DNA from 2 places in the Nocardioides dokdonensis FR1436 genome. Region 1 is predicted to be linked to the other one. Evidence: predicted binding sites of a transcription regulator. Region 1 holds the regulator's gene; the other holds the start of a gene.
What was found. Region 1 encodes HrcA, which represses chaperone genes, less so after heat shock. Its sites were predicted from a motif close to TTGGCACTCGNNNNNNNCGAGTGCCAA; they were not measured.
Positions count from the first base shown of each region.

Region 2: groES (co-chaperone GroES) is a predicted target of HrcA. The motif match lies at 12,071-12,097, and genes of this name have one in related genera.

Region 1 is NZ_CP015079.1:3,992,605-4,007,451, reverse strand. It holds gene I601_RS18855 (AMP-dependent synthetase/ligase) at 217-2,037, shown strand; gene hemW (radical SAM family heme chaperone HemW) at 2,120-3,346, shown strand; gene I601_RS18845 (DUF4870 domain-containing protein) at 3,351-3,764, opposite strand; gene I601_RS18840 (DUF3097 domain-containing protein) at 3,791-4,636, opposite strand; gene I601_RS18835 (hypothetical protein) at 4,686-4,865, opposite strand; gene I601_RS18830 (MBL fold metallo-hydrolase) at 4,917-5,768, opposite strand; gene hrcA (heat-inducible transcriptional repressor HrcA) at 5,960-6,973, shown strand; gene dnaJ (molecular chaperone DnaJ) at 7,035-8,216, shown strand; gene I601_RS18815 (16S rRNA (uracil(1498)-N(3))-methyltransferase) at 8,226-8,966, shown strand; gene I601_RS18810 (hypothetical protein) at 9,417-9,806, shown strand; gene I601_RS18805 (sodium-dependent transporter) at 10,258-11,835, shown strand; gene I601_RS20925 (methionine/alanine import family NSS transporter small subunit) at 11,832-11,963, shown strand; gene I601_RS18800 (Gmad2 immunoglobulin-like domain-containing protein) at 11,999-12,988, opposite strand; gene I601_RS18795 (Gmad2 immunoglobulin-like domain-containing protein) at 13,006-13,977, opposite strand; gene I601_RS18790 (SigE family RNA polymerase sigma factor) at 13,974-14,504, opposite strand; gene I601_RS18785 (HIT domain-containing protein) at 14,636-14,847, shown strand, end outside.
Region 2 is NZ_CP015079.1:355,873-370,719, reverse strand. It holds gene I601_RS01740 (3'(2'),5'-bisphosphate nucleotidase CysQ) at 1-392, shown strand, start outside; gene I601_RS01735 (HAD family hydrolase) at 404-1,021, shown strand; gene I601_RS01730 (lytic murein transglycosylase) at 1,032-1,784, shown strand; gene tsaB (tRNA (adenosine(37)-N6)-threonylcarbamoyltransferase complex dimerization subunit type 1 TsaB) at 1,805-2,443, shown strand; gene I601_RS01720 (GNAT family N-acetyltransferase) at 2,451-2,918, shown strand; gene I601_RS01715 (GNAT family N-acetyltransferase) at 2,858-3,631, opposite strand; gene tsaD (tRNA (adenosine(37)-N6)-threonylcarbamoyltransferase complex transferase subunit TsaD) at 3,705-4,751, shown strand; gene I601_RS01705 (hypothetical protein) at 4,765-6,093, opposite strand; gene I601_RS21035 (hypothetical protein) at 6,093-6,515, opposite strand; gene I601_RS01695 (hypothetical protein) at 6,646-7,236, shown strand; gene I601_RS01690 (hypothetical protein) at 7,258-8,421, opposite strand; gene I601_RS01685 (SigE family RNA polymerase sigma factor) at 8,418-9,008, opposite strand; gene I601_RS01680 (S-(hydroxymethyl)mycothiol dehydrogenase) at 9,150-10,265, shown strand; gene I601_RS01675 (MBL fold metallo-hydrolase) at 10,262-10,876, shown strand; gene I601_RS01670 (class I SAM-dependent methyltransferase) at 10,883-12,043, opposite strand; gene groES (co-chaperone GroES) at 12,239-12,535, shown strand; gene groL (chaperonin GroEL) at 12,634-14,256, shown strand; gene I601_RS01655 (hypothetical protein) at 14,415-14,847, shown strand, end outside.

The DNA.
Region 1 (14,847 bases):
AGGTGCCACCGCCCCCCACGGAAGGCGGCACCAGAGGGAGTCTGCCCGGTCCAGCCGTTTTCACACCTCATCAATACAGGGGATGGGGGCCGGTGTGACCGGGTCCTTGGGCGAAGACTCCAGCAACCTGCGGCGCTTGCTACGCGTGAGTAGGGAAAGTGATCTAGGTTACTGCCGTACCGCGATCATCCCGCCCGCCGCACAGCCAGGAGCGCCATGCCCGCCAATCACGACGCCAGCTTCGTCGACACCATGCCTGCGAACGTCGCCGTCCAGTTCTTCGACCGCGTCGAGAAGTCCTCCTCCGCCGAGGCCTTCCGCTTCCCGGTCGGTGAGAGCTGGGAGTCGGTGACCTGGCGCGAGGCCGGCGACCGGGTCACGGCCCTGGCCGCGGGCCTGCTCGCGCTCGGCATCGAGAGCGAGCAGCGGGTCGGCATCGCCGCCGGCACCCGCTACGAGTGGATCCTCGCCGACCTCGCCGTGATGTGCGCCGGGGCGGCGACCACGACCGTCTACCCCAGCACCAACAGCGAGGACACCGCCTACATCCTCAGCGACTCGGGTTCGCGGGTGGTCTTCGCCGAGGACGACGAGCAGCTGGAGAAGCTGCGCTCGCACCGGGACGAGATCCCCGACGTGATCAAGGTGGTGACCTTCGACGGCACCACCGACGGTGACTGGGTCATCGACATGGACACCCTGGCCGAGATGGGCCGGGCCTACCTGGCCGAGCACCCCAGCATCATCGAGACGACCGCGGCAGCGATCCGTCCCGACCAGCTCGCCACCCTGATCTACACCTCGGGCACCACGGGCCGCCCCAAGGGTGTGCGGCTGCGGCACCGGTCCTGGGTCTTCGAGGGCGAGGCGATCCGGGTGCAGGAGATCCTTGACGACACCGACCTGCACTTCCTGTGGCTGCCGATGGCGCACTCCTTCGGCAAGGTGCTGCTCTCCGCGCAGCTGGCCTGCGGATTCGCCACGGCGATCGACGGCCGCGTCGAGAGGATCATCGACAACCTGGCGGTCGTGAAGCCGACCTTCATGGGCGCGGCCCCGCGCATCTTCGAGAAGGCCTACTCGCGCATCCACATGATGCAGGCCGCCGAGGGCGGCGCCAAGGAGAAGCTCTTCAACAAGGCCTTCGCCGTGGGCGCCCGGTTCGACGAGCTCGAGCGTGAGGGCAAGTCGGTCCCGCTGGGGCTGAAGCTGCAGCACGGCCTGTTCGACAAGCTGGTCTTCAGCAAGGTGCGCGCCCGCTTCGGCGGACGGGTCCGGTTCTTCATCTCCGGCTCCGCGGCACTCAACGCCGAGATCGGGCAGTGGTTCCACAGCGCGGGCATCCTCATCCTCGAGGGCTACGGCATGACCGAGAACGCCGCCGGCGCCACGGTCGGCCACCCCGAGGAGTACAAAATGGGCACCGTCGGCCAGGCCCTCCCGGGTGCGGAGGTGCGCATCGGCGAGAACGACGAGGTGCAGCTGCGCGGCCCGCACGTCATGGAGGGCTACCACAACCTGCCCGAGGAGACCGCCCAGGCGTTCACCGAGGACGGGTGGTTGCGCACCGGGGACAAGGGCAGCCTGGACGCCGATGGCTTCCTGACCATCACCGGACGCATCAAGGACCTCTTCAAGACCTCCGGCGGCAAGTACATCGCGCCCCCGGCCATCGAGGCGAAGTTCAAGGCCATCTGCCCCTACGTCAGCCAGTTCATGGTCTTCGGCAACGAGCGCAACTACGTCGTCGCCCTGGTCACCCTCGACCCCGACGCCATCGCCGGCTGGGCCGAGGAGAACCAGATGGCGGGCAAGGACTACACCGAGGTCGTCCGCTCCGAGCAGGTCCGCGAGATGGTCGGCGGCTACGTCGAGCAGCTCAACGCCCGGCTCAACCGGTGGGAGACCATCAAGAAGTGGGACATCCTCGACCACGACCTGACCATCGAGTCGGGTGAGCTGACCCCCTCGATGAAGGTCAAGCGCAACGTCGTGGAGGACAACAACAAGGCGAAGATCGAGGCTTTCTACAGCTGAGACCCCTGCAGCACCTCCCCGGGCCCGCGCCCCCGTCCCCACGGGTGCGCGGGCCCGGGTGCGGGTGGGGGAGGATGGCGAGATGCCCTCCACCCCGCTCGGCGGCGAACCCGCCCCGTCCGACGGCTCGCTGCCCGATGCCGCGCTGGCCGAGCTGGGCCAGCGCCCGTTCGGCCTCTACGTCCACGTGCCGTTCTGCACGGTGCGCTGCGGCTACTGCGACTTCAACACCTACACCGCCGAGGAGCTCGGCCCGACCGGGGGCGCGCCCGGTGCCTCACGGGCGACGTACGCCCAGGCGGCCGTGGCCGAGGTGCGCCGGGCGCGCCGGGTGCTGGGTGAGCAGGACCTGCCCGTCTCCACCATCTTCTTCGGTGGTGGCACCCCCACCCTGCTGAGCCCCGACGACCTCGGCTCGGTCGTCGCGGCCGTGGCCGAGGAGTTCGGGCTGGCGCCCGACGTCGAGGTGACCACCGAGTCCAACCCCGACTCCGTGGACGCCGCGTCCCTCGAGCGGCTGCGCGAGGTCGGCATCAACCGGGTCTCCTTCGGCATGCAGTCGCAGGTCCCGCACGTGCTGGCGGTCCTCGACCGCACCCACGACCCGCGACGGGTGCCCGCGGTGGTCGACTGGGCGCGGGCCGCCGGCTTCGAGCAGGTCAGCCTCGACCTGATCTACGGCACCCCGGGGGAGTCACAGGAGGACTGGATCACCTCGGTCGACGCCGCGGTCGCGTGCGCCCCCGACCACGTGTCGGCCTACTCCCTCATCGTGGAGGACGGCACCGCCCTGGCCCGACGGGTACGCCGCGGCGAGCTCCCGATGCCCGACGAGGACGACCTCGCCGACAAGTACGCGCTGGCCGACGAGCGGTTCGTGGCCGCGGGGCTGGGCTGGTACGAGGTCTCCAACTGGTCGACCGGCCCCGACACCCGCTGCCGGCACAACCTGCTCTACTGGACCGGCGGCGACTGGTGGGGCGTGGGCCCCGGCGCGCACTCGCACGTCGGCGGGGTCCGCTGGTGGAACGTCAAGCACCCCGCGGCGTACGCCGACCGGATCGGCGCGGGGCTGAGCCCCGCCCAGGCCCGAGAGGTGCTGGGCGCCGAGGACCGTCGCGTCGAGCGGGTGCTGCTCGAGCTGCGGCTGCGCGACGGCCTCGACGTGGCGGTGCTCGACGGGCCCGGTCGCGCCGCCGTGCCCGACCTGGTCCGGCGCGGGCTGCTGCTCGAGCGCGGCGGGCGGGTGGTGCTCACCGAGCAGGCGCGCCTGCTGGCCGACGGCGTGGTGCGCGAGCTGCTGGCCTGAAGCCTCAGCTGACCATCCGGATGGTCAGCGGGTAGCGGTACTCCTCGCCGTTGGCGGTCTTGACCGACCCCATGATCGTGAAGATCAGCCACAGCAGGCCCACGACCGGCAGCAGCAGGATGCCGACGAGCACGAAGATCAGCACGAACGAGATCGCGCCGTAGATGAACATCGAGAGCTGGAAGTTCAGCGACTCCACGGCCTGGCGGCGCACGTAGGGGGAGGTGGACCCCTTGAGCAGCAGCACCAGCAGCGGACCGAGGAAGGCCAGGGCCACGAAGGCGCCCACGAGTGCCGACCAGTGGGCCGCGCCGCCCCAGGTCCGCTCCTCGGGGGTGAGACCGCCCTGCTGGTACGGCGGCTGGTGAGGGGGCTGGTGCGGGGGTTGGGGCTGGTACGGCGGGGGTGCGTCGCTCATCTGGTCCTCCTGGTCGGGTGCGGGACTCAGTCGACGGTCACGAAGTCGATGAGCTCCTCGACCCTACCGAGGAGCGCGGGCTCGCAGTCGTCGTAGGACTGCACCCGGCCCAGGATCTGCTTCCAGGCGCGCGCGATGTCGGCCTGGTCGCGGTGCGGCCAGCCCAGGTGCTGGCACACGCCCTTCTTCCACTCGATGCTGCGCGGGATGGTCGGCCACTGCGCCAGACCGAGCCGGTCGGGCTTGACGGCCTGCCACACGTCGACGAACGGGTGCCCCACGATCAGGACGTGCTTGCCGACGGGGGAGCGCACGATCGCGTCGGCGATGCGGCTCTCCTTCGATCCCTTGACCAGGTGGTCGACGAGCACACCCACCCGGCGACCGGGCCCGGGACGGAAGTCGCGGAGGTGGTCGGCCAGGTCGTCGACGCCGCCGAGGTACTCCACGGCCACGCCCTCGATGCGCAGGTCGTCGCCCCACACCTTCTCGACCAGCTCGGCGTCGTGGCGGCCCTCGACGAAGATCCGGCTGGCGCGGGCCACCCGTGCCTTCGCGTCGTGCACGGCGACGGACCCCGAGGCGGTGCGGGTCGCGCGGGCCGGCGCGGCGCGGGTGACAGGGGCGGTGAGGATGACCGGACGCCCCTCGAGCAGGAAGCCGGCGCCGAGCGGGAACGTGCGCCGACGCCGACGCCGGTCCTCCAGGGTCACGGTGTGCAGGTCGCGGTCGACCTGCACCACCTCCCCGCAGAAGTCGGTGGTGACCTCCTCGACCACCTCGCCGAGGGTCGCCGGCGCCTCGGTGGCACGGCCCCGCTTGGGGGCGCGCCAGTCGCCGGACAGGACGTCACTGCCGTATCGGTCGCTCACCGGCACGAGGCTAGGAGAGCACGCGGGCGTCGTGCGGCGGGCGCGCCGGTCAGGAGTCCTCGGCGTCGTCGGGGTCGGGCATCTCGTCGGCGCGCTTGCCCTCGTCGAGGACGTCGGAGTCCTCGCCGGACGGGCGGCCCTCGGCCAGCGGGTTGTCCTCGGAGGGCACCAGGTCGGGGGGCAGCTGGTCGTCGGAGATGCCGGCGGTCTCGGTGTCGTTCTCGCTCATGGCGTGACGCTAGCCCGCGGTGTGGCGTTGGTCACCCACCCTGTCGGGCGCTCAGATCAGGGGGAGCCGCTTCTGGCTGCGCGGCAGGTGCTCGTAGCCCAGGCGCACGGCCGTGGCCAGGTAGCGCTCCTCCCACGGCCAGGTGCCGGCCGCCAGCGCCTCGTCGACGGGCACTCCGCGTCCGGCGAGGTCGCGGATCGTCTCGGCGACGATGCCGAGCTCGTTGCGCTGCACCTCCACGAACTCACGGTCGACGACGGCCCCGTGGCCGGGCACGACGGTGCTGGCGCCGGTGGTGAGCCCGAGCACGATGTCGAGGGACAGCGGCCACTGCATCGGGAAGGAGTCAGGTCCGAAGGCCGGCGGTGCCGACTCCTCGACCAGGTCGCCGGCGATCAGGACCCGGGCGTCCGGCACCAGGACGACCAGGTCGCCGGAGGTGTGGGCGGGCCCGGGGTGGACCAGCTCGAGCACCCGGTCACCGAGGTCGAGGACGGCGGCGGAGGAGAAGGTGTGGTCGGGCAGGACGATCTCGGTGCTGCGCACCTCCTCGTCGCGGGGGTCGGCGGGCTCGCCGGCGTACGTCGCCTGGCGCCCGGAGTCCGCGAAGTCGCGCAGCTCCGCCAGCGCCTGCTCGTGGGCGTGGACGGGGACCGCGGGATCGGCCTCGCGGAACGCGGCGTTGCCGAAGCAGTGGTCGAGGTGCGCGTGGGTGTTGACCACGGCCACGACGTCGCCGGCTCCGAGGTGGCGCACGTCGTCGAGGACCCGGCGCCCTGCGGCGGTCGAGGCGTGCGTGTCGACCACCACGAGGCCGCGCTCGCCGGCCACGACGCTCACGTTCGCGTCGAACCACTCGTAGCGGGCCACCCAGACCCGGTCCCCGACCTCTGTGAACGTCATGGCCGCACCCTAGGACCCGCGCGGCCGGGCGCCACGATCCCGCGGTGCCTGCCGCACGAGGTGAGGGGGTGGCACGACTGCTTGTAGGATTGGCACTCCGACGCGACGAGTGCCAACCTCGAGGGTCGGACCGGTTCAGTCCACGGCAAGCTCAGTCCACGGCAAGCTCAGTCCACGGCAAGGAGGCGACGATGCAGGAGGACCGCAGGCTCGCTGTGCTCCGAGCCATCGTGGAGGACTACGTGCACACCGAGGAGCCGGTCGGTTCCAAGGCGCTCGTCGAGCGCCACGGCCTGGGGGTCTCGCCGGCCACGGTCCGCAACGACATGGCCGTGCTCGAGGACGAGGGCTACATCAGGCAGCCGCACACCAGCGCGGGGCGGGTGCCCACCGACAAGGGCTACCGGATGTTCGTGGACCGTCTCACCACGGTCAAGCCGCTCAGCTCGGCCGAGAAGCGGGCGATCTCCAGCTTCCTCGACGGCGCGGTGGACCTCGACGACGTCGTCCAGCGCTCGGTCCGGCTGCTCTCCCAGCTGACCCGCCAGGTCGCCGTGGTGCAGTACCCCACGTTCTCGCGCTCCACGGTGCGCCACGTGGAGCTCGTCGCGCTCGCTCCGCGTCGCTTGCTGGTGGTGCTGATCCTCAGCACCGGCCGAGTGGAGCAGCGTGTGGTGGAGCTGCCGGCCGACCTCTCCGACGACACCCTCGCCGACCTGCGCCGCCTCGTGCTGAGCGCGGCGGTCGGCCAGACCATCGCCGATGCCATGACCGAGCTGCGGGCGGCCGTCCCGCCGGTCGGCGACGGCACCACGGCCGCGGTCGTCGAGGTGCTCAACGACGCGCTCGGCGACGAGCGCTCCGACCACAAGATCGCCGTCGGCGGCACCGCGAACCTCGCGCGCTACGGCGACTCGTTCGACTCCGCGGTCCGCCCCCTGCTCGAGGCGCTCGAGGAGCACGTGGTGCTGCTCAAGCTGCTCGGCGAGGCCGGCACCGGTGGCCTGGTCACGGTGCGCATCGGTGCCGAGGGCCCCTACGAGGAGCTCGCCTCGACCAGCGTCGTCTCCACCGGCTACGGGCCGGCCGACGAGTCGTTGGCCACCCTCGGCATCGTCGGGCCGACCCGGATGGACTACCCCGGCACCATGGCTGCGGTGCGTGCCGTGGCCCGTTACGTCTCCCGCATCCTCGACGAGGGCTGAGCCCCGTCCTCGCAGCACCCGCCCGCCTCCAGTCAGTCAGTACGACCCCGTTAGGAACATGGTGAGCCAGGACCTCTACGACCTCCTCGGCGTCTCTCGCGACGCCGACGCCGACGCGATCAAGAAGGCGTACCGCAAAGCCGCGCGCCAGCACCACCCGGACGTCAACCCCGATCCTGCGAGCAAGGAGAAGTTCGGCGAGGTCTCGCGCGCCTACGAGGTCCTCTCCGACCCGCAGAAGCGGGCGGCGTACGACCGTGGGGGCGACCCGTTCGGCGGTGCCGGGGCGGGTGGTTTCGGCCAGGGCGCCGGGTTTTCGTTCACCGACATCATGGATGCCTTCTTCGGAGGAGGCGGTCAGGGCGGTGGCCAGGGCCGTGGTCCGCGTCCGCGCGTACGCCGCGGCCAGGATGCGCTGATCCGGATCGAGATCGAGCTCGCGGAGGCCGCCTTCGGGGTGACCCACGAGCTCAAGGTCGACACCGCGGTCACCTGCACCACCTGCGGCGGCGACGGTGCGGCCGCGGGCAGCCACCCGATCCCGTGCGAGACCTGTGGCGGGCACGGCGAGGTCGCGCACGTCCAGCGCTCGTTCCTCGGCGAGGTCCGCACCCTGCGCCCGTGCGCGGCCTGCCGCGGCTTCGGCTCGGTCATCCCCGACCCGTGCCGCGAGTGCTCCGGTGACGGCCGGGTCCGCTCGCGTCGCGCCCTGAGTGTGAAGATCCCCGCGGGCGTCGACACCGGCACCCGGGTCCAGCTCTCCGAGGAGGGCGAGGTCGGGCCCGGTGGTGGTCCCGCCGGCGACCTCTACGTCGAGATCCACGTGGCGCCGCACGACGTCTTCACGCGTCAGGGCAACGACCTGCACTGCACGGTCACGGTGCCGATGACCGCGGCCGCGCTGGGCACCACGCTGACGATCCCGACGCTCGAGGCCGACGTCGCCTCCGAGGACAGCGACCCCGCGCTCGAGACGTCCTTCGAGCTCGAGGTCCGACCGGGCACCCAGTCGGGCATGGAGCAGGTGCTGCGCGGGCGCGGCGTACCCGGGTTGCGCGGCGGGCGGGGCGACCTGGTCGTCACCGTCGCCGTCGAGACCCCCGGTCGCCTCGACGCCCGCCAGGAGGAGCTGCTGCGCGAGCTGGCCGCGCTGCGCGGCGAGGAGGCTCCCGACGGGCAGGTCCACCCGGGGGGCCCGAAGTCGGTCTTCGGTCGGCTCCGCGACGCCTTCAACGCGCACTGAGGGGCTGGGGTGTCCCTGCCGGTGCACCTGGTGCCGACGCTCGCCGAGGCGCGGGTCGGGTCCGAGGTCACGGTCGAGGGCGACGAGGCCCACCACGCGGTCGCCGTGCGGCGCCTGCGCGTGGGTGAGCAGGTCGTGCTCACCGACGGTCGCGGCGTCTCGGTGCGTGGCGAGGTCACCAGCACCGGCAAGAGGGTCTTCGTCGTCGAGGCGCTCGACGTCGAGACGGCGCCCGAGCCCGCTCCCTCGGTGACGGTCGTGCAGGCGCTGCCCAAGGGGGACCGGGGCGAGCTCGCGGTCGAGGTGCTCACCGAGGTCGGGGTGGCCCGGATCGTGCCGTGGGCCGCGTCGCGCTCGGTCGCGGTCTGGAAGGGCGAGCGCGCCGCCAAGTCGGTGGCCCGCTGGCGCTCCACCGCCCGCGAGGCCGCCAAGCAGGCCCGTCGGGCCTGGCACCCCGAGGTCGACCCGATGGCCAGTACTGCCGAGGTCGTGGCCCTGCTGGCCGGCGCCGACCTCGCTGTCGTCCTGCACGAGGACGCCACGGACTCCCTCGCCGATCTCCTCGTCCCCGCCGAGGGCCACCTCGTGGTCGTCGTCGGGCCCGAGGGCGGCATCGCCCCCGACGAGCTCACCGCCTTCGTCGCCGCCGGCGCCCGCTCCGTCCGGCTGGGTGCCGAGGTGCTGCGGACCTCCACCGCCGGCCTGGCCGCCACCGCCGCCCTGCTCTCCCGCACCCCGCGCTGGTCCTGAGCCTCAGCGCTGCCGGGCAGGGCGTGACGCTGGCCGACCCGAGGGGGGTCCTGGGTGGTCAGGTCGGTGGTGGGGCGCCGGGGCGGGGTGCTTGGCCGAGGTCGGTGGTGGTGAGGGGTTCGACGAGGTACTGGTAGCCGTGCGGGCTGGTCCAGAGGAACCCGGTGGGGGTGGGCCGGTAGTGCCAGGCGGTGTGGGTCTCGTCCGGCTTGCGGCGTCGCGCCCGTCGGGTGCAGTGCGGGAAGCTGCAGCGCGGGTGGCGTTGGCGGGTCTGCTCGGCGAGGCGTTCGGGGATCTCGTAGGTGTCGACCGCCTCGGTCGACGTGAGGTCGACGGACCGGCGTTGGAAGGCCTGGAGTCCGGGGTGGTCGGCGAACCAGTGGATGTCTTGGCTGGTGATCGGTGATGCCTGCGTGCGTGGTCCGGCGCGGTCGGCTGGGTGCGGAAGGGGTGCTCGAACGCCTCGGCGTCGATGCCGCCACGGACGCTGCTGGGCAGGTCGGTGACGGTGCGCCAGGCGACCTGGGTGCCGGGGACGCGGAGCCACTCGGTGACCTGGTCGAGGGTGATGAGGCTGCGGGTCTCCTCGATGCGGGCGAGGTGGATGCCGGCGCCGGTGGTGGTGGGGTCGACTCCGCGCAGGGCTTGGTCGGTGAGGTGGACGTTGAGCACGACCTGGCGTGCGGGCACCCGGGCTGCGGAGTCGTCGCCAGTGAGGTCGAGGGCGTCGGCGAGGTCGAGGCAGCCGGTGATGTCGACGGTGCCGTCGACCTGTTGGCCACCGGCGGTGGCGGAGGCGAGGTGGATGGCGAGGTTGCGGGTCTCGGCCGCGATGAGTAGCCGTTCCTCGGCTTCCTCGGGGTCGAAGCGGGCTCGGGCTTCTTCGACGAGTCGGTCGATCCCGGCGTAGGAGAGGGTGGCGGCGACGGGGGCGAGGTGCTGGTCGACGAACGCGGCACCGTCCAGCGGGAGTCCGAGGGTGGCTTCGGCGACACGGCTGGATCGCCACACCGGCACCCGGCCGGCCACGACCTGGCGTGCAGGCGCGGGAGGCGGTAGCGGATCTCGACGACGTGGGCGACGTAGCGCACCGCGGCGTCGCTCGACATCCCGAGCGCGGTGCCGTACTCGATGATCGCGAACTCACTGACCTTCGGCGCCCCGAGACCGGCCAGCTCGATCATCACCCCATCTGGGCGGTGAACGACGGGCAGCGGGTTTGCCGGCGTGACCGGTGCCGACCAGGAGGCCTAGGGTGTGGTGGTCGTCACCATCGTCTTCGGGAGGTCCTGTGAGCGCGTCCGCTGCCGTCGCGGAGGAGAAGCGCCGCGGCGCCTTCTCGTCCCGCCGGGTGTTCATCCTGGCGGCGATCGGCTCGGCCGTGGGGCTGGGCAACATCTGGCGCTTCCCCTACGTCGCCTACGAGAACGGCGGGGGAGCGTTCGTCATCCCCTACCTGGTCGCGCTGCTCACGGCCGGCATCCCGTTCCTGCTGCTCGACTACGGCATCGGCCACAAGTTCCGCGGCTCGCCGCCGCTCTCCTTCGCCCGGATGCGTCGCGGCGCGGAGGGCATCGGGTGGTGGCAGGTCGGCATCTGCGCCGTCATCGCGATCTACTACGCCGCCGTGCTGGCCTGGGCGGTGCGCTACACGTTCTTCTCCTTCAACAAGTCCTGGGGTGCCAAGCCCGGCGACTTCTTCATCGGGGAGTTCCTGCAGACCAGCGAGCCGGGGGTCAGCGCGACCCCGGTCGCCGGCGTGCTGATCCCGCTGGTCGTGGTGTGGGCCCTGGTCATCGGCCTGCTGGCGCTCGGTGTGCAGAAGGGCATCGGCGCCACGGCGGCGGTCTTCATCCCGATCTTGGTGCTCAGCTTCGGCGCGCTCGTCGTGGTCGCGCTGTTCCTTCCCGGTGCCGGACAGGGCCTCGAGGCGCTCTTCGAGCCCAGCTGGAGCGCCCTGGCTGAACCGAGCGTGTGGGCCGCGGCCTTCGGCCAGATCTTCTTCTCGCTGTCGATCGGCTTCGGCATCATGATCACCTACTCGTCGTACGTGCGCCGCCACACCGACATGCCCGGTGCGGGTCTCGTCGTCGGGTTCTCCAACTCCGGCTTCGAGCTGCTCGCCGGCATCGGCGTCTTCTCCGCCCTCGGCTTCATGGCCCAGGACCAGGGCCAGGAGGTCGGTGAGGTCGCCTCGAGCGGCGTGGGCCTGGCCTTCATCGCCTTCCCGGCGATCATCAACGAGGCACCGGCGGGGGCCTTGATCGGTGTCCTGTTCTTCGCCTCGCTGGTCATCGCCGGCCTGACGTCGCTGATCTCGATCACCGAGGTCGTCATCTCCGCGGTGCGCGACAAGTTCGAGCTCGAGCGGGTCGCCGCCACGCTGGTGGTGGCGCTGCCCATGGCCCTGGTGAGCGTGCTGTTCCTCGGCACCACGAGCGGCCTGCACGTGCTCGACATCGTCGACCACTTCATCAACCAGTTCGGCATCCTGCTGGTCGCGGTGGTCTCGATGGTCGTCGTCGTGTGGGGCCTCAAGGCGCTGCCGATGCTGGCCGCCCACCTCAACGACCACACCTCGGTGCACATCGGGCTGTGGTGGCGTGCCCTGGTCGGGGTGGTCACCCCGCTGGCGCTGACATACGTGCTCGTCGACTCGTTCATCACCGACGTGCAGACGCCGTACGGCGACCCGACGGCGCCGTTCCCGACCTGGATGCTGGCCGTGTTCGGCTGGGGCTCGGCGCTCGCGGTGATCGTGGTCGGCTTCGTGCTGGCGCGGCTGCGCTGGCGCGACGAGGCCACGGTCGACGGCCCGGTCGAGGAACGGACAGGTCCCACGAGCACCCAGGAAGGAGTGCAGCGATGAGCACGTCAGCGATCGTGATGATGGTGGTGGCGATGCTGGTGATCTGGGGCGGCCTGGCCCTGGCGATCATCAACCTCAACAGGTCGCCGGCCACCCCGCCGGCCAGCGAGGTCCACCGCGACCTGTAGCCGCGGCGGGCCCGCCGCCTCGTACGTCGTCGGGCTCAGCCGACGCTGATCACCTTGGTGTCCTCGAACGGGCCGGGCCCCTCGGCGCCGCCCGTGGGGTCGTCGGTCATCGCCGCGAACGTGTACTCACCCGGCTCGAGGCCGGAGACGTCGACCTCGCTGGACCACGGGTAGAGCCGGTCCATCCAGCCCTCCGCGGTGGCGAAGCCGTCGACGACCACGGCACCCGAGGCGTCGCGCACCTGCCACGGCACGGTGGCCTCGAACGACGACGCGACACCGCTGGCGGTGAAGGTGCCGGACACCTCGGCGTCGGACTCCGGGCTGGTGACGCTGACCAGAGCCAGCACATCGAGCTGGGACTTGTTCTTGACGCCGCCGCCGGTGGCGATGCCGAACATCGGCACGGCGGGTCCGTCGGGCTCGCCGACGACCTGCACGGGCGCGCGGCTCTGGAGCGCACCCTGGACGGTGTAGACGAGCGCCTGCATGGCCAGGCGGGCCTGCTTCTTCGACGTCCCCGCGGGCCGGTCGGCCCAGCGGTCGTCGGGCACCTGCGCGATGATCAGGTCGGCGGCCTCGTCGAGGCGGACCGACGAGAAGCTGCCGTCGACGGGGAACGCCGCGCGGTAGTCGGGGTCGGCGGGCACGCCGGCGGCCACCATGTCGGCGGCCCCGAGCGCGGGGTCGCCGCTGACCTTGCGGAACTCGCGGTACAGCCGCGGGCCCATCGGGCTGTCACCCACGTAGTAGACCGGCACGGTGCTGGTCTCCTCAGGCTCCTGCGTCGCGGGCTCGCTCGCCGTGGGCGACGGCTCCGTGCTGACGGAGGGCTCCGTCTCGCCGGCCGTCGGGCTGCTGGTGCTGCCCGCCGGGGCGGGGTCGTCGGCGCGGTCGCCGTCGTTGTCGCCGCAGCCGGCCAGGACGCCGAGCGCCAGGGCAGCCGTCGCAGCGCCTGCCAGCGATCGGTGCAGCCGCGCGCGGCCGGTACGGCGGCTGCGGGTGGGGGTGGTCGGTGTGGTCATGGTGCTCTCCCTCGTGCTCACGGGACCACGATGGCCCGTGTGTCGGTGAACGGCCCGCCCGACTCGCCGCCGGAGGGGTCGCTGGTCATGGCGACGAACGTGTAGGTGCCTGGTGCGAGGCCCGAGACGTCGACCTCGGCCGCCCAGGGGTAGAGCCGGTCCATCCAGCCCTCGGCGGTGGCGAAGCCGTCCAGGACCACCTCGTCCGCGGCGTCGCGGACCTCCCACGGCACCGTCGCCTCGAACGACGACGCGCGCCCGGTCGCGGTGAACGTGCCGCTCACCTGCTGGCCCTCGGCGGGTGAGTCGATGCTCACCAGGGCGAGCACGCCGAGGTCGTTGCCGTCCGGTCCCACCCCTACGCCCTCGGACGGACCGGACGGGTCGCTGGTCTCGATGCTGACCTCCACCCGCTCCCCGAGGACGTCCCAGGCGGTGTGGGCGATCTGCCGGGCCCCGAGGGCGCCGCTGCGCGGAGTCGACCCGCCCCGGGTCAGCAGGACGTCGACGGAGCCGTCGGCGTCCTGCTCGACCGACTCCACGAGGTGGCCGTCCCAGGCGGAGCGGTAGTCCGGGTCGTCGGGGCTGCCCTCGACGACGGCGCGCACCGCGGCCGCGAGCTTGTTCTCGCCGGGGGCGACGACCACCTCGGTCAGCTCCCGGTAGAGCCGCGGCCCCTGGGGGGTGGTGCCCAGCCAGTAGAGCTCCACGTCGGCGGTCACGGCCGGTCGCGCCACGGACGGTGCGGCCGGGTCGACCGCCCGGTCGTCGGCGGGACCGCCGCCGAGCACGGCCACGGCCGTCACGACCGCGGCGGCGGCCAGCAGCCCGCCGCCGGCGTACCACCACCGGCGCGGCGAGGCGCTGCTGCCGGCACCGCGGGTGCGGGCGCGGATCTCGCCGAGGCTGTCGGTGGGCTCGACGCCGTCGACGGCCTCGGACAGCAGCCGGGTCAGGTCAGCATCGGAGCGGGGGTCGTGGGCGTTCATGAGCGGTCCTCCAGGTACGACGCGAGCAGCTCGCGCAGGCGGGCGGAGCCGCGGGAGGCGTGGCTCTTCACCGAGCCGCGGCTGATGCCCAGCGCGTCGGCGATCTCGGCCTCGGAGAGGTCGAGGTAGTGGCGCAGCGCGAGCACCTCGCGCTGCCGCTCGGGCAGGGCGCGCATCGCGTCGAGCACGGCCTCGCGACGGGCGGCGACCAGGCTGCGCTCGTCGGCACCGGGCGCGGTGGCCGGCGGCGGCTGGGCGGCGAGGTGTCGGTGCACCACCGCGCGGTGGCGCAGCGCGGAGCGGGAGCCGTTCACGACGCTCTGGCGCAGGTAGGCCAGCGCCTTGGCGGGGTCGCGGATGCGGTCCCACCTGCCGTGCACGGCGACGAAGGCGTCCTGCACGACCTCCTCGGCGGCGCCGACGTCGCGCAGCAGCAGCACGGAGAGCCGCACCAGCTCGCGCCAGTGCGCGGCGTACAGCTGCTCGAGCGCCTCGTCGGCGTCCCACCGACCGCCGGGGGGCGTCACGACGCCGGCCCGGTGGTGCAGAACATGCGCATGGGTGGTCACGCTAGTGCGACGCGCGACCCCTCCCCGGGGTTGACACCCGGGGGTGGAAGATTCGGATCCGCGTCACAGCCGACACCATGGGGGGCATCGTGGGACCATCGACCTGGGAGGAAGACGTGAAGGACTGCTTGTTCTGCAAGATCGTGGCGGGGGACGTCCCCGGTGACGTCGTGCACGTGACCGAGGGGACCGTCGCGTTCCGCGACCTCAACGCGCAGGCGCCCACGCACGTGCTGGTGGTCCCGCGCGCCCACTACGCGAACGCCGCGGAGCTGGCCGCGGGCGATCCCGCTGTGCTGGC
Region 2 (14,847 bases), 740 kb from region 1:
AGACGTTCAACACCGGGCAGCCGCCGGTGGTGCCGCCCCGCACCTCGCAGGCCCCCCGCATCGCGGTCTCGCGCAGCCGGCCGCCGGCCTTCGTGCAGGCGCTGGCCGAGGAGATCGGCGCCGAGCTGGTGCCGATGGGCTCTGCGGGCGTGAAGATGATGGCGGTCGTGCGCGACGTCGCCGACGCCTACGTGCACGCCGGTGGTCAGTACGAGTGGGACTCCGCCGCCCCCGTCGCCGTGGCCCGGGCCGCAGGCCTGTTCACCTCGCGCGTCGACGGCAGCGAGCTCGTCTACAACCAGGACGACGTCTACCTGCCCGACCTCGTGGTGTGCCGCCCCGAGCTCAGCGAGCAGATCCTGGCCTTCATCGCCGCGCACGGCACCGACTGACCGGCTCCCCGGTGCCCGTCGAGCACGTGCTGCTGGACGCCGACGGCGTCCTCCAGCGCTCTCCCCACGACCCCTTCGCCGTGCTGCGGCGTTGGGTGGGTGCGCGCGCCGAGGAGCTGGCCCACGAGCTGTGGGCCGCCGAGAAGCCGGCGCTTCGCGGTGAGGAGGACTTCCTCGACGTCCTGACCCGGGTGCTGCCCGGCTACGCCGAGGGCGCCGACCCCGCCGAGGTGCACGCGGCCCTGTGGCTCGACATCACCGTCGACGCCTCCTCGTTGGCCCTGGCCCGCCGGCTCCGCGAGCAGGGCGCCGGCGTCCACCTGGCCACCAACCAGCACCGCCAGCGCGGCGAGCACATGCGCACCGCGCTCGGCTACGACGACCTGTTCGACGTCTCCTGCTACTCCTGGGAGCTCGGGGCGGCCAAGCCGGACCCCGCCTACTTCGAGCGGGCCCTCGACCGGGTCGGCGCACCGGCCCACGAGGTGCTGCTCGTCGACGACAGCGCCGCCAACGTCGAGGCGGCCCGCGAGGCCGGGCTGCGCGGCGTGCACTGGCACCTCGACGAGGGTCACGAGGCGCTGCGGGCAGCGCTCCTCGGGCACGGGCTCGACCCGGGGGACCGGTGACCTCCCGGTGATGTCCGGTCCGCGCTCGATCGTGCTCTTCGCCTCGTTGCTGCTGGTGCTCTCGGCGGCGGCGTTCGGGCTGTCGCGCCTCTACACCCCGCAGCGCACCGTCGACCTGACCCCGCCCGCGGCCTTCGTCGCGGCCCCCGTCCCGCCGCAGGCCGACCCGGGCAGCCCCGTGCGGCGCACGCAGCTGGTCGACGACGGGTGGCTGCGGCGCACGAGCCGGGCGACGGGAATCCCCGCCCCGGCCCTGCGGGCGTACGCCGACGCCCAGCTCTCCCGGGTGGGTGGCTGCGACGTGGGCTGGACGACCCTGGCCGGCATCGGCTGGATCGAGTCGCAGCACGGCACCCTGGGCGGGCGCACGATCGACGACGCGGGCCGCTCGTCCTCGCCGATCCTGGGCCCCGCGCTCGACGGGTCGGGCGACTTCGCGGCGATCCGCTCCACCGCTGCCTCCCGCGAGTGGCACGGCGACGCGACCTGGGAGCACGCCGTCGGCCCGATGCAGTTCCTGCGCTCCTCCTGGGAGCCGTGGGCCGCCGACGGCGACCGCGACGGGGTGATCGACCCGCTCGACCTCGACGACGCGGCCGCGACCGCGGCGCGCTACCTGTGCGCGGGCGGACGGGACCTGGCCGCCGGGGACGGCTGGGCCGACGCGGTGCTGTCCTACAACCACTCCGACGAGTACGTCGCGGCGGTCCACTCCGCGGCCAGCTCCTACGCCGAGCGGGCCGCCGGGCGCCGGGCCGGCTGACCCGGGCTAGCCTGCGGATCATGCTGCTGACCTTCGACACCGCGACCCCCCGGGTCGCCGTCGCCCTGCACGACGGCTCCGACGTCGTGGCCGAGCTGGAGGCCGAGCGGGCGATGAAGCACGGCGAGCAGCTGGCCCCGCTCATCGACGCCGTGATGCGCCAGGTGGGCGTGGTGCGCCAGGACCTGACCGCCATCGGGGTCGGGGTCGGCCCCGGCCCGTTCACCGGGCTGCGGGTCGGTCTCGTGACCGCGCGCACCCTGGGGTTCGCGCTCGAGATCCCGGTCTACGGCGTCTGCACGCTCGACGTCCTCGCGATCGAGGCCGTCGACACCGCGGCCGTGGACCGTGACTTCGTGGTCGCCACCGACGCGCGGCGCAAGGAGGTCTACCTGGCCGCCTACGACGCCGAGGGCACCCGGTTGCAGGGACCCGTCGTCGACAAGCCCGCTGAGCTGGCCACCGGCGTGCCGGTGGTCGGGGAGGGAGCGCTGCTCTACCCCGAGGCGTTCCCGCTGGCGGTGGGCCCCACCCGGCCCAGCGCCGCGTGGTTGGCCCGCGTGGTGGTGGACGAGCGCGCCGAGCTGGTCGACCCGGACCCGATGTACCTGCGCCGGCCCGACGCTGAGGTCACGCGCAGCCGCAAGACCGTCTCGTGACCGTCTCATGACCGTCCGGGCCGCCAGGGCCGACGACCTGGTCGCGGTCGTCTCGCTCGAGCAGGACAACCTCGGACGGGATGCGTGGCCCCCGGGCCTGCTCGAGGAGGGCGTGCACGGGCGGGTCCCGTTCGCGAGCTACCTGGTGGCCGAGGTCGAGACCGTGGACGGCCCGGTCGTCGCCGGGCACGCGGTCGTCAGCGTCGTCGCCGACATCGCCGAGCTGCAGCGCATCTCAGTCGACGCAGAGCACCGCCGCGCCGGCCTCGCCACGGCGCTGCTGGACGCCGTGGTGGCGACGGCGCGCACCGGTGGCGCTGACCGGTTGCTGCTCGAGGTGCGCGAGGACAACGCCGGCGCCCTGTCGTTCTACGCCGCACGCGACTTCGTCGAGGTCGACCGGCGCCCGCGCTACTACCGGGACGGCGCCACCGCGGTCGTGCTGCGCCGCGGCGTCGGACCCCGCTGCGGCTGACCCGAGCGGAAGGTGTGCGCGGTGCGGTAGCCCAGCTGCCGGTAGACGTGCACCGCGGGCGCGTTGTCGGAGTAGACGCCCAGGCTGGCGGTGCCCGAGCGCCCGGCGAGGGCACGACGGGTCAGGGCGGTGGAGACGCGGCGGCCCAGCCCGCGGCGCTCGTGGCCGGGCAGCACGGTGATGCCACGCAGCTGCCCGGTACCGTCGTGCTGGCGGGTCACGGCTCCCGCAGCGACGAGCCGGCCGTCCTCGACGACGCCCAGCCACACCTCGACCCCGGGACTTCCCGGTCGGGCGAAGGAGCCGGGATTGCCCGCGTCGATCAGGTGCACCAGGTCCTCGCGTCCGCCCACGTCGACGACGTCGGGAGTGGGCTCGGCGGGTGCTTCGCGCAGCAGCATCCAGTCCCAGTGCGTGGCGGCGTCGTGCGCCCAGGCCGCCGGGAGTGCGTCGTAGGCCGCCGCCTCGACGGTGAAGCGCCACGGGACCGGCCGGGCCGCGGCGACCTGGGCCATCAGCCCGGCGAGGTCGTCGGGCGGGCCGAGGCACACCAGCTGCGGTCCCGGGGCCGGACCGGTCCAGCGGGGGTGGTTCTCCACCACCGCCGCGGTGCCGGCGACCCAGGCCCGCGCCGCCACCGCGGGGTCCACCTGGTGCTGCACGAACCGGTGGGGCGTCGTCCGGAGCAGCTCCGCGACCGAGATCTCCTGCACCCGTGGATCATGCCCGGTGGGGGACGTGGATCTGGGCGCGGGGCGGACGTCCGGGCGTGCGACGATGAGCGGCGTGAATGAGCCGCTGGTGCTGGGGATCGAGACCTCCTGCGACGAGACCGGTGTCGGCATCGTGCGCGGGCACACGCTGCTGGCCGACGCGGTCGCGAGCAGCGTCGACGAGCACGCGCGCTTCGGTGGCGTCGTCCCCGAGGTCGCGAGCCGGGCCCACCTGGAGGCGATGGTGCCCACCATCGAGCGCGCCTGCGACACCGCGGGCATCGCGCTGCGCGACGTCGACGCGATCGCGGTGACCAACGGCCCCGGCCTGGCCGGGGCGCTGCTGGTGGGGGTGGCCTCGGCCAAGGCGCTGGCTCTCGGGCTGGGCAAGCCGCTGTACGGCGTGAACCACCTGGCCTCGCACGTCGCGGTCGACCAGCTCGAGCACGGCCCCCTGCCCGAGCCGTGCCTGGCGCTGCTGGTCAGCGGTGGCCACTCGAGCCTGCTCCGCGTCGAGGACGTGACCGTGGGCGTGGCGCCGATGGGCGAGACCATCGACGACGCGGCGGGGGAGGCCTTCGACAAGGTCGCCCGGCTGCTCGGCCTGCCGTTCCCGGGGGGCCCGCACATCGACCGGATCGCCCGCGAGGGCAGCAGCGTCTACATCGACTTCCCCCGGGGGCTGACCGCGCGCCGCGACGTCGAGCGGCACCGCTTCGACTTCTCCTTCTCGGGCCTCAAGACCGCGGTCGCCCGCTGGGTCGAGGCGCGGGAGCGGGCGGGGGAGCCGGTGCCGGTCGCCGACGTGGCCGCCTCGTTCCAGGAGGCGGTCTGCGACGTGCTGGTGCGCAAGGCTCTCGATGCCGCCTCCAGCGAGGGCATCGACCACCTGCTCATCGGCGGGGGCGTGGCCGCCAACTCCCGGCTGCGCCAGCTCGCCGAGGAGCGCGCGGAGAAGCTGGGCATCCGGGTGCGCGTGCCGCGGCCGGGACTGTGCACCGACAACGGCGCCATGGTGGCCGCCCTCGGCGCCGAGATGGTGGCGCGCGGTCGCACCCCGTCGTCGCTGGACCTGCCGGCCGACTCCAGCCTGCCGGTCTCCGAGGTGCTCGCCGGCTGAGCCGGCACGACCCTCAGTCGAGGACGGCCTGGTGGCCCTCGTCGTCGGTCCAGTCGTCCTCGGTGGCGAAGAACTCCTGGTCCGGCGCCCGGGTGTCGCCCTTCTTGCCGCGGCCGGTGGCACCGCCGGCAGCACCACGCCCGGCACCGCCTGCTCCTCGTGAACCCGCCTGACCAGCGGCCGCGCCGCGTGCCCCGCCGGCTCCGCGCGTGCCCGCCGCACCGGTCCCGCCGCGCGCGCCCGTGGCGCCCGTCGCCCCGCCGCGTGAGCCGGTGGGGGAGCCCGTCGCCGCGGCGCCCCGACCGAGCGTGGCGCCGCCCGAGGTCCGGCCGGTCCCGATGGGCCGTGCGCTGGTGGGCCTGCCCCCGGTCGAGCCGGCCGAGGCCCCGGCCACCGGGGTCGCGCCCATGCCGCCGGCCAGCCGACCGCCGAGGACGACGGCTCCGCCCATCACGGCGCTGCCGGCGAGACCCCCGCCCAGACCGGCGGTGAGCCCGCCGGAGCCCCCCGTGCCGCTGGAGCCCGGGGGGAGGGGCTGGCCCAGCACCGAGGGCGCGTTGTCCGGCGCGTCGGTGTCCGGCGAGGACGTCTGGTCCGTGGAGGCGTCGTCCGGGTGCCTGTCCGGGATCGGGTCGGTGCCGGTCTGGCCGTCGGGGTGCGGCTGGTGCGGGTCGGCGTGGGACGAGGTGGGGGTGTAGCGACCGCCGCTGGACGGGGTGCTCCCCCCGCCACCGCCGGACCCCGATCCGGAGCCGGTTCCGTCACCGCTGCCCCCGCGGCCACCGCCGGCGGCGTCGCGCATCACCCGCTCGTCGGGTTCGCCGTGGATGCGTCGCATCACCTCGGTGGACTCGGTGTAGGTGGTCTCGACCTCGTCGGACCGCTGCTTGGCCCGCGTCTCGCGGTCGGCCATCATCGTGTTGTAGGCGCCCAGGTTGCGGCCGTAGGTCTGCTCGGCGCGCATGGTGTCAGCGGACTCGGGCATGCCGGGGGTGCGCTCGGGCGGCGTCGGCTCCGACGGCGCAGGACCCAGCGCGCGGTGCTCCGCCTCCGCCTTGGCCAGCGCGTCCGACGAGCGGGCGAGCGCACTGCTCGCCTGCTCCATCTGCTCGGCACGGTCCGCAGCCTTCTGCGCGACCTCGGCGAAGGCGGTCGCGGCCTCACGGCTGACGCTCGACCCGCTGCCGAACCCGGCGCTCACGTCGTCGCGGGCCTGCTCCAGGGCGCGGTGGACCTCCCGGAGCTTGCGCCCGCCCTCTCGCCATCGGGCCTCGGACCGCCCCACGTCGGCGACGTTGGCCCCGCTGACCGTGCGCGCGAGCCGGGACTCCTCCTGCCCCATCAGTCCTGCCCGCCCTGGTCGTTGCGAGCCCGGTCGTAGGCCGAGTCGCCCTCCGAGGTGAGCCAGGCGTCGTTCATCAGCTCCACGGCACGCTGCTTGTCGGTCAGCGACGCGGCGACGCTCTCGTCCGCATCCGTGATGAGGCGGGCGGCCGCGTGCACGCCGTCCGCGAAGGCCGTCAGGTCGGCGACGATGCCCGTCACGGTCTCCGTCATGACCTGGTGCGCCCGGTCATGGTGCATCCCGAGGGTGGCGGCGCTGTCGGCGCCTCCGAACGACGGCGGCGCGATGGCGGCGTCGCTCGCGAACTGGGCGTCCCAGCTCCCGTCCGTGCACTCCTGGAGGGCCGCGATGACGCGGTCGATGTTGGTCTGCTCGATCGCCAAGGACTGCATGGCGGTGGCCAGTTCCGCGAGATACATCGATGGAGGCTCCGTGTCCGAGAGAGAGGTGTGCTGCACAGGGGATACCCGCGTGCGCGGGTGGGCAAACCGACGGAACCGGCGCTGTACGGTGTCCGAGCCCAGCACCCTCAGCCATCTCGGAGACGTCATGAGAACGCGTGTCGCCATCGCACTCCTGCTCAGCCTGGCGCTGGCGACCGCGGGGTGCGGAGGCGAGGACGGGAGCCCGTCGTCCGAGGCCGCGCCGTCCACGTCCACCTCCCCGTCGGAGGAGCCGTCGAGCTCGTCGGCCCCGGAGCCGCAGGTGGACGAGGCCACGGGTCCACGGCTGAAGGTGCCCGAGGCCGCCATCCGGATGCCGGACCAGGACTGGATCGTCCAGATCCGGGACGGGGGCAGCCAGAGCGGCGCCACGTACGGCAGCCAGACCGGGTACATCAGCATCAGCAGCTTCCCCGTGCTGTCCAGCCCTGATCTCGACGAGTACGCCGACCTGACGCTGGAGGCGTTCCGCGACCGGCAGGGGTTCGACGTCGGGCCGGGCGAGGACCTCGAGGTCGGGGGAGTCGAGGGTCGCACCTTCGTGGGGACCAGCGAGCGGGGACCGTACTTCGTCTTCCTCGCCATCGTCGGGACCACGGAGGCCTCGACGGTGGAGGTGGAGGTCGAGACCTCCGGGAGCGTGAAGGCGCACCAGCGCGCCGTGGACTCGGTGCTGGCCTCGCTCGAGTGGCGCTGAGGACGGCCGCGCGCCGGCGACCTACATCGAGGGCAGGAACTCGGACTCGAGCTCAGGGTTCCCGCCGTCGACCGGCCCCATGACCGTGGTCGGGTCCGAACCGTCGATCGGCACCCGCAGCAGGGACCACTGCTGGTCCTCGAACCCGACCACCGCGAGCAGCAACGCCTCGGCATCGGCCCAGGCCGACCGGCTGACGACCATGTCGCGCACACCCTGGTAGGTCAGGACGGTGGTCAGGTCGCGGTCGAGCACGGTGACCCGGCCGTCCATGTTGTTGTCACCCCGAGTCCCGAGCAGGTGCTGTCCGTCCGGGGCGAACTCCAGGTTCGAGGTCTCGCAGGTGCGCGCGACCACGGCGTCGGAGGCCACGTCGTACAGGCCGCTGCAGCCGAACTGCTCGTTCCTCCCCGGACGGAATGCGACCGCCCAGGTGCCACCGTCCCGGCTGACATCACTCACCGAGAAGGCCTCGTCGGCCTCGAGGTCGGCGACGCCCTCCATGGTCACCACGGTCGTGGTGTGGTCCCCGTCGCTGGCCAGGACCCGGCAGCCGCTGCCGCTCATCAGGCACTCGTCCCCGATCACGGCGTCGACCGTCCAGAACGTGCGGCGACGCTGCGGCAGGGCCTGCAGGCCGATCGGCTCGCGGATCCCCGCCTCGAGGACCTGGACCCGGCCGTCCGGGGCGATCCAGGCCGCGGTGTCGTCGGTCGGTCCCATCGCGAAGGTGTTGAGCTCCACCGGGTAGGTCGCCGCCTCCGAGCCGTCGGCACTGAGCACCTGCACCACCTCCGGCGTGTTGGTGGTCAGCACCATCCGCCCGTCGCTGAGCACCCCGAGCGAGGACACGGCGGCGTCGCCGATCGCCAGGTCGACGGTGCGCCCGTCGCCGAGGGTCACGGTGCCGTCGTGCAGCACCGCGGTGCCCGAGGTGCCGGGGGGCGTGGGGGTCGCGGGGTCGACACCGTCGGTCCGGTCGTCGGTGCCGCCGAGGAGCAGGACCGCCGGGACGGCCACGGCGGCGAGCGTCACGGCGGCCGCGGCACGGACGCCGTGCCGACGGCGCTGGATGCGCCGGGCCCGACCACGGACGTCGCCGAGGGTGAGCGGGGTGTCGTGCAGGTCGGAGACCTCGCGCTGCAGGGCCGCGCCGACCTCGTCGCTGCGCAGGTGCTCGTTCATCGCTCCTCCTCCCGGGGGTGCAGGTGTGCCGGTGTGCGTTCGCGGAGCAGGGCCATCGCCCGGTTGCACTGGGACTTCACGGTGCCGGTCGAGACGCCCAGCGCCTGCGCGGTCTCGGCCTCGGTGAGCTGCTCGTAGTAGCGCAGCACCACCACGGCGCGCGCCTTGGGCGGCAGCGAGCGCACGACCGCCCACAGCGCCGCCGACCGCCCCTCGTCGTACGCGTCGTGGTGGGCGGCCGTCTCGGGCAGCGCGTCGGTGGCCCGCTCGCGACGGTGCCAGGGGCGCCGCCACGCCGAGGTGGTCTCGTTGACGACGATGCGACGCACGTAGGCGTCCAGCGCACCGCGGTCGCGGACCTTGTCCCAGGAGAGGTACAGCTTGGCCAGCGCGGTCTGGAGCACGTCCTCGGCCTGGTGCCGGTCGCCGCAGACCAGGTACGCCGTGCGCAGCAGGGCCGCCTGGCGGGCGGCGAGGTACTCGGTGAACTCGGCGTCGCGCCGTGCGCCGTCGGTGGGCGCGCGTCGCCCTTCGGTCGCCACTCCGTTCATCTCCTCACCCGCCCGGGTCCGTGCTCCTGCTGGCATCGTGTCCTTCTTCGTCCCACACCGACCAGACGCCGTGCCGGTGCCGATGGTTGGAACAGCCCCGGGGGTACCTGGCGGGTCACGCCCGCGATGGGGTTGCATGGGGCCACAGCAGTCCACGAACCATCGAGAGGACCAGTCATGCAGCAGGTGAAGGCCGTCGTCGCGCGCGCCAAGGGCGCGCCCGTCGAGGTGACCACGATCAACGTGCCGGACCCCGGTCCGGGCGAGGCGGTGGTGCAGGTGCAGGCCTGCGGCGTGTGCCACACCGACCTGCACTACCGCGAGGGTGGCATCAACGACGAGTTCCCGTTCCTGCTCGGTCACGAGGCAGCCGGCATCGTGGAGTCGGTCGGCGAGGGTGTCACCACCGTCGCGCCGGGTGACTTCGTGGTGCTGAACTGGCGTGCGGTGTGCGGCGACTGCCGTGCCTGCAACCGCGGCGAGCCGCAGTACTGCTTCAACACCCACAACGCCACCCAGAAGATGACGTTGGCCGAGGGCGACGACGCGGGCACCGAGCTGTCGCCCGCGCTCGGCATCGGAGCCTTCGCGGAGAAGACCCTCGTCGCGGCCGGGCAGTGCACCAAGGTCGACCCCGAGGCCCGTCCGGCCGCCGTCGGCCTGCTGGGCTGCGGCGTGATGGCCGGCCTGGGAGCCGCCATCAACACCGGTGAGACCACTCGCGGCAAGTCCGCAGCCGTGATCGGTTGCGGCGGGGTCGGCATGGCCGCGATCGCCGGTGCCGCCCTCTCCGGCGCCAGCCCCGTCATCGCCGTCGACATCGACGCCAAGAAGCTCGAGAAGGCCCCCGGCTTCGGGGCGACCCACACCATCGACTCCTCGAAGGTGGACCCGGTCGAGGAGATCAAGCGCATCTGCGCCGAGGTCTACCCCGGCGCCGAGGGTGCCGACGTCGTCATCGAGGCGGTCGGTCGCCCCGAGACCTGGAAGCAGGCGTTCTACGCGCGCGACCTCGCCGGCACCGTGGTGCTGGTCGGCGTGCCCACACCGGACATGAAGGTCCCCGACCTCCCGCTCATCGACGTCTTCGGGCGCGGCGGGTCGCTGAAGTCGAGCTGGTACGGCGACTGCCTGCCCAGCCGCGACTTCCCGATGCTCACCGACCTCTACACCTCCGGTCGCCTCGACCTCGACGCGTTCGTGAGCGAGGAGATCGGCATCGACGACATCGAGGCGGCGTTCGAGAAGATGCACCAGGGCGAGGTCCTGCGCTCGGTGGTGATGTTCACGTGACCGCCCGGGTGGACCACGCGGTGGTCTCGGGGACCTTCTCCCTCGACGGCGAGACCCACCAGGTCGACAACAACGTCTGGGTGGTCGGCGACGACAGCGAGTGCGTCGTCATCGACGCTCCGCACGACGTCGACGCGATCATGGCGCTGGTGGGCGACCGCAACCTGCGGGCGATCCTGCTGACGCACGCCCACGACGACCACTGCCGGGTCGCCCCGCAGCTGCGGGAGCGCGCGGTGGCGCCGATCATGCTGCACCCCGACGATCGGCCGCTGTGGGAGCTCACCCACGCCGACCACCTCTGGGACGTCGACCTCGGTGACGGCTTCGAGATCATGATCGGCGGGATCACGCTGCGCGCGATCCACACGCCGGGTCACGCACCGGGGGCGGTCTGCTTCCACGCTCCCGCACTGGGGGTGCTGTTCAGCGGGGACACCCTGTTCCAGGGCGGTCCCGGCGCCACCGGTCGCTCGTTCAGCGACGAGGACGTCATCGTGGACTCCATCCGGACGCGTCTCCTCGACCTGCCCGAGGAGACCGTGGTGCACACCGGCCACGGCCCCGACACCACCATCGGTGCGGAGAAGGCGGCGCTCGGCCCCGCCTGAGCGTCGTCAGAGAGGTCGGACCAGCAGCGCGGCGCCCTGGCCGGCGACCCGGGTCAGCACGATCGTGGCCTCCGCGTCGCCGGCGAGCGCGAGCCGCTTGCGCAGCTCCTCGGGCACCACGTCGACGCCTCGCTTCTTGATCGTCAACCGGCCCACGCCGCGCTCGCGCAGGGCGGCGCGCAGCGCCTTCTCCCGGTAGGGCAGCTCCTCGAGCACCTCGTAGCCGCGCGCGAACGGCGTGGGCGCGGCGGTGTCGGTACCGACGTAGGCGATGTGCTCGTCGAGGAGGCCGCCGTCGAGCGCGGCCGCGACCGCCGTGACCAGCCCGGCGCGGATGACGGCGCCGTCGGGCTCGTAGAGGTAGCGGCCCACCGGCCGGGTGCCGGCGCCGGGGTCGTCCTCGTCGGTGAGGGTGGCCAGGCCGCCGCCGCCGATGACGGTCGCGCGGCGCTGGGTGGTGGCCAGGCGGCCCGACCACAGGGCGGCCTCCTTGACCTCGCCGTGGTCGCTGACCCACTCGGCCTCGACGCCCTCGGGCACCAGCGCGTGCGGGATGCCGGGCGCCACCTTCACGCACGAGTCCCGGCGCAGCAGCCCCTCGACGAAGGACCACGGGGGAGTCCAGTCGTCGACGTCGAAGCTGCGCCCGCGCGCCGAGCGTCGGGCAGGGTCGGCGTACGCGACGTCGAAGGGGGAGGTGTCGAGGGTGGTGGCATCGACCTGGCCGACGACACCCTCCAGCCCGAGTGCGGCGAGGTTGGCCTCGGCGACCGCGACGCGCACCGGGTCGAGGTCCACCCCGACGCACACGAGGCCCTGCTCGGCGGCCGCGAGCAGGTCGCCCCCGATGCCGCAGCCGAGGTCGACGAGGCTGAGCGCGTCGAAGGCGCGCAGCCGGGCGGCGCGGTGCCGCGCGACGCTGAGGCGGGTGGCCTGCTCCAGGCCGTCGGGGGTGAAGTAGAGCCGGGGGGCCAGGTCAGCGAACTTCGCGACCGCGCGCCGACGCAGCGACGCCTGGGTCAGCGCCGCGGCGGCGTGCTCGGCGTCGGCGTGGCGGCGCAGCGCGGTCTGCGCGCGCAGCGGGTCGGCCGGGTCGAGGGCCTCGGCCTGCACGAGCAGGGCCTGCCCGTCGTCGGTGAGCAGCCACCGGAAGGCGTCGAGGTCCATCCGCTGATCCTGTCAGGACCGCCCGCGCTGGCACTCCTCCAGGGGGAGTGCTAGTTTTTGAACTGGCACTCTCCTTGTGAGTGTGCCAACGCTTGCCAGGTCGGCGCGATCCCCGCGACGGCGTGCCGGGGCCTGCGAGCACCCCTTTCGTTTTCCACCAGCCAACGCGCGCAAGAAAGTGGAGGTCGATCCAACGTGTCGATCAACATCAAGCCCCTCGAGGACCGCATCGTCGTCAAGCAGGTCGAGGCCGAGCAGACCACTGCTTCCGGTCTCGTCATCCCGGACACGGCCAAGGAGAAGCCCCAGGAGGGCGAGGTCGTGGCCGTGGGCCCCGGTCGCTTCAACGACGACGGCGACGAGCGCGTCCCCATGGACATCTCCGTGGGCGACAAGGTCATCTACAGCAAGTACGGCGGCACCGAGGTGAAGTTCGGCGGCCAGGAGCTGCTGATCCTCTCGGCGCGCGACGTCCTCGCGATCGTCTCCTGATCCACCGGCCCGGGCGTCATGCCGACCGGTCGCCCCGCGACCCGTGTCGCATGACGCCCGGGTCTGTCTTTACTTCCCACTGACCTAGGAGCAGCCACATGCCCAAGATCCTGGAGTTCGACGAGAACGCCCGCCGCGCCCTCGAGCGCGGCGTCGACGCCCTCGCCAACGCCGTCAAGGTGACGCTCGGCCCCAAGGGCCGCTACGTCGTCCTCGACAAGAAGTGGGGCGCCCCCACGATCACGAACGACGGTGTCACCGTCGCGCGCGAGATCGAGCTGGACGACCCCTTCGAGAACCTCGGTGCCCAGCTCACCAAGGAGGTCGCCACCAAGACGAACGACGTCGCCGGTGACGGCACCACCACCGCCACGGTCCTCGCCCAGGCGATGGTCCACGAGGGCCTGCGCGCCGTCGCGGCCGGCGTCAACCCGATGGGCCTCAAGCGCGGCATGGACGCCGCAGCCAAGGCTGTCGGCGAGGCGCTGCTCGAGGCCGCCCGCGAGGTCGACTCGGTGGAGGACATGGCCTCCGTGGCCACCATCTCCAGCCGCGACAAGGTCATCGGCGACCTGCTCTCGCAGGCCTTCGACAAGGTCGGCAAGGACGGTGTCATCACCGTCGAGGAGTCCAGCACCATGGGCACCGAGCTCGACTTCACCGAGGGCATGCAGTTCGACAAGGGCTACCTGTCGCAGTACTTCGTGACCGACCCCGAGCGGATGGAGGCCGTCCTCGACGACCCCTACATCCTGCTGCACCAGGGCAAGATCTCGGCGATCGCCGACCTGCTCCCGCTCCTGGAGAAGGTCATCGCCGCGGGCAAGCCGCTGTTCATCCTCGCCGAGGACGTCGACGGCGAGGCGCTGTCGACCCTGGTGGTCAACAAGATCCGCGGCACGTTCAACGCCGTCGCGGTGAAGAGCCCCGCCTTCGGTGACCGCCGCAAGTCGATGATGCAGGACATCGCCACCCTCACCGGTGGTCAGGTCATCGCCCCCGAGGTCGGGCTCAAGCTCGACCAGGTCGGCCTCGAGGTGCTGGGCCAGGCCCGTCGCGTCGTGATCACCAAGGACAACACGACCATCGTCGATGGTGCCGGAGACGCCAGCGCCGTCGAGGGCCGGGTCAACCAGATCAAGGCCGAGATCGAGAACACCGACTCCGACTGGGACCGCGAGAAGCTCCAGGAGCGTCTCGCCAAGCTCGCCGGTGGCGTGTGCGTGATCAAGGTCGGCGCCGCCACCGAGGTGGAGCTGAAGGAGAAGAAGCACCGCATCGAGGACGCCGTCTCCGCCACGCGCGCCGCGATCGAGGAGGGCATCGTCCCCGGCGGTGGCTCCGCTCTCATCCACGCCGTCTCGGTGCTCGAGGGCGACCTCGGCCTCACCGGTGACGAGGCCGTCGGCGTGCGCATCGTGCGCAAGTCCGCCGACGAGCCGCTGCGCTGGATCGCCGAGAACGGTGGCGTCAACGGCTACGTCGTGACCACCAAGGTCCGTGAGATGGGTGTCGGCAACGGCTACAACGCCGCCACCGAGGAGTACGGCGACCTGGTCGCCCAGGGCGTCCTGGACCCGGTCAAGGTCACCCGCTCCGCGCTGGTCAACGCCACCTCGATCGCCGGCATGCTGCTGACGACCGAGACGCTGATCGTCGAGAAGCCCGAGGACGAGGACCAGGCCGCCGCCGGCGGCCAGGGCCACGGCCACGGCCACTGATCGACGCTGAACCACCCGCAGCGGGGTGACCCGCTGCAGCACGACGGCCCGTCCGGGGAGACCCGGGCGGGCCGTCGTCGTTCCCGCCCGGGGTTTCTCGAGGGCGTGGCGCGGGTAGGCCCTCCGTGTCCGGGAAGGTCGAGAGGGGTGGCGGGTGCATGGGTGACGAGGTCAGGGTCTCCGAGCAGGGGGTGCGCCAGCTCGTGAGCGCCGCGCACGAGCAGTACCTCAACCTGTCCGAGGCCAGCGGGTTCACCTGCCAGGCGGGGCTGGCCGACACCGGCGCCTTCAGCGGGTTCCTGGGGGTCTTCCGCAGCGACTACGAAGCCGCCTACGGCGCCCTGACCGAGGCGCTCGACTCGGCGATGACCGGGACCCGCGAGCTCTCCCGACGCATGGACCACGCCCTGAGCGACATCCTGGCGACCGAGACCCGGGTCGAGCGGGACCTCGACCGCATCCGCACCGCCGTCACCGCGGCGGAGGAGGTCACCCTCCCGACAGCGAGCGACGCGGTCCCCGGGGTGCCGACGCCGGTCGGGCACCTCAACGCCATCGCCGACGTGCCGTGGCACATGGAGGGCCCCCAGC